DNA from 2 places in the Marinilactibacillus sp. 15R genome. Region 2 is predicted to be linked to the other one. Evidence: a T-box and tRNA genes for the amino acid it is inferred to sense, from the RefSeq annotation. Region 2 holds a T-box; the other holds one or more tRNA genes.
What was found. A T-box is a leader RNA that pairs with one kind of tRNA and senses whether it is charged. The one in region 2 lies ahead of ileS (isoleucine--tRNA ligase), so its partner is inferred to be a tRNA-Ile.
Positions count from the first base shown of each region.

Region 1: it encodes a tRNA-Ile, which carries the amino acid that the T-box ahead of ileS (isoleucine--tRNA ligase) is inferred to sense. The anticodon was not compared.

Region 1 is NZ_CP017761.1:106,828-109,951, forward strand. Features, by position in the region: rRNA gene BKP56_RS00495 (23S ribosomal RNA) at 1-880, opposite strand, end outside; tRNA gene BKP56_RS00500 (tRNA-Ala) at 1,041-1,113, opposite strand; tRNA gene BKP56_RS00505 (tRNA-Ile) at 1,147-1,220, opposite strand; rRNA gene BKP56_RS00510 (16S ribosomal RNA) at 1,338-2,889, opposite strand.
Region 2 is NZ_CP017761.1:1,579,419-1,582,542, forward strand. Features, by position in the region: gene BKP56_RS07840 (YggT family protein) at 1-104, shown strand, start outside; gene BKP56_RS07845 (YlmH family RNA-binding protein) at 113-898, shown strand; gene BKP56_RS07850 (DivIVA domain-containing protein) at 986-1,642, shown strand; T-box leader at 1,653-1,909, shown strand; gene ileS (isoleucine--tRNA ligase) at 1,959-3,124, shown strand, end outside.

The sequences.
Region 1 (3,124 bases), 1.3 Mb from region 2:
CGAGGCTAGCCCTAAAGCTATTTCGGAGAGAACCAGCTATCTCCAAGTTCGATTGGAATTTCTCCGCTACCCACACCTCATCCCCGCACTTTTCAACGTACGTGGGTTCGGGCCTCCAGTGCATTTCACTGCACCTTCACCCTGGACATGGGTAGGTCACTTGGTTTCGGGTCGACGACGGCATACTAAACGCCCTATTCAGACTCGCTTTCGCTGCGGCTCCACCTCTTCGGCTTAACCTTGCATGACATCGTCACTCGCCGGTCCATTCTACAAAAGGTACGCCATCACCCGTAAAAGGGCTTTGACTACTTGTAAGCACACGGTTTCAGGTGCTGTTTCACTCCCCTTCCGGGGTTCTTTTCACCTTTCCCTCACGGTACTGGTTCACTATCGGTCACTAGGGAGTATTTAGGCTTGGGAGATGGTCCTCCCGGATTCCGACGGAATTTCTCGTGTTCCGCCGTACTCAGGATACCAGCTAGGTAAGATCAGATGTCGTATACGGGGCTTTCACCCTGTTTCGCACAGCATTCCAACTGTTTCTACTATCTTCACTCGTCCATATCGCCGGTCCTACAACCCCAGAGAGCAAGCTCTCTGGTTTGGCCTCTTCCCGTTTCGCTCGCCGCTACTCAGGGAATCGCATTTGCTTTCTCTTCCTGCAGGTACTGAGATGTTTCAGTTCCCCACGTCTACCTTCTCTCCAGCTATGTATTCACTGAAAAGATATCACCCTATGATTGGTGATGGGTTCCCCCATTCGGAAATCTTTGGATCAAAGCTCACTTACAGCTCCCCAAAGCATATCGGTGTTCGTCCCGTCCTTCGTCGGCTCCTAGTGCCAAGGCATCCACCGTGCGCCCTTATTCACTTAACCTGGTGGTTAAGCGTATGATTATTAGCGATGAGAGTTTCATTCAAGGAACAAAACTGTTCTCAATTGTTAATCTCGGTGTTGTTACTTAACATGTTTGTATTAATTCAACTATCCAGTTTTCAAAGAACAAGCACAATCTTTTTTATTGATAAGATTGTAATGGAGCCTAGCGGGATCGAACCGCTGACCTCCTGCGTGCAAAGCAGGCGCTCTCCCAGCTGAGCTAAGGCCCCTAAAGTAATTACTAATATATCGTATTGATAAAGTGGGCCTAAGTGGACTCGAACCACCGACCTCACGCTTATCAGGCGTGCGCTCTAACCAGCTGAGCTATAGGCCCGATATATTGAGCAAATAAAAAAGATGTTGCTATATATTATATTAGCAGATCTTTCAAAACTAAACAAAGTAAAATACCTGTGCAAGGTTCCGTTTGCCCTTAAGGCAATATCCTTAGAAAGGAGGTGATCCAGCCGCACCTTCCGATACGGCTACCTTGTTACGACTTCACCCCAATCATCCATCCCACCTTCGGCGGCTGGCTCCCAAAAGGGTTACCCTACCGACTTCGGGTGTTACAGACTCTCGTGGTGTGACGGGCGGTGTGTACAAGACCCGGGAACGTATTCACCGCGGCGTTCTGATCCGCGATTACTAGCGATTCCAGCTTCATGCAGGCGAGTTGCAGCCTGCAATCCGAACTGAGAATGGCTTTAGGAGATTAGCTAAACCTCGCGGTCTCGCAACTCGTTGTACCATCCATTGTAGCACGTGTGTAGCCCAGGTCATAAGGGGCATGATGATTTGACGTCATCCCCGCCTTCCTCCGGTTTATCACCGGCAGTCTCGCTAGAGTGCCCAACTGAATGCTGGCAACTAACAATAGGGGTTGCGCTCGTTACGGGACTTAACCCAACATCTCACGACACGAGCTGACGACAACCATGCACCACCTGTCACTCTGTCCCCGAAGGGAAAGCTCTATCTCTAGAGTGTTCAGAGGATGTCAAGACCTGGTAAGGTTCTTCGCGTTGCTTCGAATTAAACCACATGCTCCACCGCTTGTGCGGGTCCCCGTCAATTCCTTTGAGTTTCAGCCTTGCGGCCGTACTCCCCAGGCGGAGTGCTTAATGCGTTAGCTCCAGCACTGAAGGGCGGAAACCCTCCAACACTTAGCACTCATCGTTTACGGCGTGGACTACCAGGGTATCTAATCCTGTTCGCTCCCCACGCTTTCGAGCCTCAGCGTCAATTACAGACCAGAAAGTCGCCTTCGCCACTGGTGTTCCTCCATATATCTACGCATTTCACCGCTACACATGGAATTCCACTTTCCTCTTCTGCATTCAAGTCTTCCAGTTTCCAATGACCCTCCACGGTTGAGCCGTGGGCTTTCACATCAGACTTAAAAGACCGCCTGCGCTCGCTTTACGCCCAATAAATCCGGACAACGCTTGTCACCTACGTATTACCGCGGCTGCTGGCACGTAGTTAGCCGTGACTTTCTGGTTAGATACCGTCAAGGCCGGGGCAGTTACTACCCGACTTGTTCTTCTCTAACAACAGAGCTTTACGATCCGAAGACCTTCTTCACTCACGCGGTATTGCTCCATCAGGTTTTCACCCATTGTGGAAGATTCCCTACTGCTGCCTCCCGTAGGAGTCTGGGCCGTGTCTCAGTCCCAGTGTGGCCGATCACCCTCTCAGGTCGGCTACGTATCACAGCCTTGGTGAGCCATTACCTCACCAACTAGCTAATACGCCGCGGGTCCATCCATAAGCGGCAGCCGAAGCCACCTTTCATCTAAGAGACAGGCGTCTCAAAGACCTATGCGGTATTAGCATCCGTTTCCGAATGTTATCCCCCTCTTATGGGCAGGTTACCCACGTGTTACTCACCCGTTCGCCACTAATCCATTCTCTGCAAGCAGAGAATTTCATCGTTCGACTTGCATGTATTAGGCATACCGCCAGCGTTCGTCCTGAGCCAGGATCAAACTCTCGTTTTAAGTTTGAAAAGCTCATTATATTAATTGTGGATGAACCTTGTTCATCCGATAGTTGTCTTGATCCAATAAAGAATCGAAGACCCCTGCACATTTGGTTGTTTTTACTTTGTTCAGTTTTCAAAGATCTACTACTTTATAAGTCGTTGCCTTGTTTGTCGGCAACTTTTATATCATACCATGTTGTTGAATTGATGTCAACTACTTTTTTTAAAAAGAATTATCAACCCTTTTTGTG
Region 2 (3,124 bases):
TAGCGGGGTTAGTCGCATTGTTTGCTCTTTCCTTTATTAAAATGGGATTGGCACCAGTGTTTAATATTTTAGTAAATCTATTAAGTCAGTTAGGCTTACTGTGAGGTAAAGTATGGATAATGTATACCAGCATTTCAGAAAAGACGAACAACTTTTTATTGATTCTGTCTTAGACTGGGTTCGTCAAGCAGAAGAACAGTATACTCCTTATCTATCTCCTTTTTTAGATCCGAGGCAGCAATTTATCGTGGAATCTGTCGCTGGGCAAAATACTGAAATTACTTTGCATAGTTTTGGTGGATATGAAGATGCTGAACGGAAAAAAATCTTTTTAGCACCTTCATATTATGAACCAGAACAGAATGATTATGCTATCACAATATGTGAAATTAACTATCCAACGAAATTCGCAACATTATCACATGGAAATATTTTAGGCTCATTTACAGGAGCGGGTATTGACCGTGGAAATATAGGCGATATTATAACTGATGGAGATAATTGGCAAGTATTTATAGACAAACCTATGATGCCTTTTTTGTTATCTCAGATCGACAGTATCGGTAAAATAAAAGTGCATTTGGAAGAAAGAAAGTACACTGACATTATCTTGCCTAAAGATAAGTGGGAAAGCAGAAGTATTATTGCTTCCTCTTTAAGAATTGATGTAGTGCTGGCAAGTGCTTTTAATTTGTCACGTCAAAAATCTAAAGAACTTATCGCTTCCAATAAAGTTAAAGTGAATTGGAATGAAACAAGCAGGCCTGATACAACATTAGGAATTTTTGATGTTATATCAATTAGAGGATTTGGACGATTAAAGTTAAAATCTATTGAAGGAAAGACTCGTAAAGAAAAGATTCGTCTGGAATTAGATGTACTCGATAGAAACCAATAGGGACTTGTATTGAAAAAGTATATTGATTATACTAATATACAAATCATATTTGAATAGAACTTAAAAAAATCACGGAGGGATTCGACAATGGCATTAACTCCAATGGATATACATAACAAAGAATTTTCTGTAAAAATGAGAGGTTATGATCAAGACCAAGTCAATGATTATCTTGATCAAATCATTAAAGATTATGAATTGTTATTGAAACAGAAAAAAGAAACTGAAAAGAAATTAGAATTTGCTGAAGAAAAATTGGCAAGTTATGATCAAATGCAAGATTCGCTTAATAAATCAATTATCGTGGCCCAAGATGCTGCTGATCGTTTGAAAGAAAATGCTGAAAAAGAAGCAGAAATGATTTCAAAAGAGGCAGAAAACAAGGCTTCTAATGTGCGTCAAGACGCTGAAAACCATGCTGATCAACTACTGAAAGAAGCGGTAGGAAAAGCACGAAAAATCGAAGAAGAAACGGAAGCTTTGCGTAAGCAGAGTCGTATTTTTCGCCAGAGACTTCAGCTTATGATTGAATCACAACTAGAACTCGTAAAAAAAGAAGAGTGGGATGATCTTTTACAGCCGCCTGCTTCTGAAAAGCCCGTAACAAATACTATCAATGAAGTGAAGTCAGAGCTTGATCAGAAAGATGAAGTAACTGATTTACCAGTTGAACCTGAACAAAATGCTGAAAATTCTGAGTATGAAGAAGGAATGACACCAGCAGTTGAGTTACCTAACATTTAATTTAAAGTGAATAGTAGCGATAACTGAAACAACATGAAGCAAAATACTTTTCAGAGAGCCAGCGGAGGTGTGAAGCTGGTAAGTGCTTTTTGCATAAATGATCATTCAGTGGCTCTTTAGTGAATTATGTAGTAGCTAAAGACGTAACTCTGCGTTAAAGAGAAGAGAAAAACAAAAGTAAATGTATAATATTGTGGAATATAAACAGTATTATTATCACTTAATGTTTTTGAAGTAAGGTGGTACCACGAAGATTTCGTCCTTTTAAGGATGAGGTCTTTTTTTATATAAAAAATTAAGTAAAGAGGGTAAAAAGATGGAAGTAAAAGATACATTAAATTTATTGAAAACTAAGTTTCCTATGCGTGCTGGTCTGCCTAATAAAGAGCCTGATCGTCAAGCAGAATGGACAGCACATAATCTATATGAAAGAAGACAAGAGCTGAATAAAGATAAAAAGTCATTTGTATTGCATGATGGACCTCCTTTTGCGAATGGAAATATCCATATGGGACATGCTTTAAATAAGGTATCTAAAGATATTATTGTGCGTTACAAATCTATGTCAGGATTTCGTTCGCCTTATGTACCGGGATGGGACACACATGGATTGCCTATTGAGCAGGCATTAACGAACTCTGGAGTAAATCGTAAATCAATGACAGTGGCTGAATATAGGAAACTCTGTGAGGCATATGCTTGGGAACAAGTAAATACTCAACGTGAAGACTTCAAGCGATTAGGTGTTGCAGGTGAGTGGGATAATCCGTACGTCACTTTAACTAAAGACTATGAAGCAGAACAAATTAAAGTCTTCGGAAAAATGGCAGAAAAAGGTTTTATCTATAGAGGGCTAAAACCCATTTACTGGTCTCCTTCAAGTGAATCTTCTTTAGCTGAAGCAGAAATTGAATATAAAGATGTTAAATCTCCCAATATCTATGTAGCATTTAAAGTTAATGATGGAAAAGAAATTTTAGATAATGATACTTCATTGATCATCTGGACAACTACACCTTGGACGCTGCCATCTAACTTAGCAGTAGCTGTTAATGCAGATTTTGATTATGCAGTAGTAGAAGCGGATGGCCGTAAATTCGTTGTTGCATCTAAAATGGCAGAAGAAGTAGCTGAAATATTAGGATGGGAAGATGTAGAACTGATCAAGGAAGTAAAAGGATCAGATTTAGAACATGTAACGACTAAGCATCCTTTTTATGATAGAGATTCTTTAGTCATCTTGGGAGATCATGTAACGCTGGAGAGTGGTACAGGATTGGTTCATACAGCTCCTGGACATGGTGAGGAAGACTTCATAGCAGCTCAGCAATATGGATTGAAAGTGTTATCCCCTGTTGATGAAAAAGGTTGTTTTACGAATGAAGCTCCAGGACTTGAAGGTGTATATTATGATGATGCCAACAAAATTATTACGGACTGGTTAAAAGAAAAAGATGCTTTACTCAAATTGAGCTTTTTCAC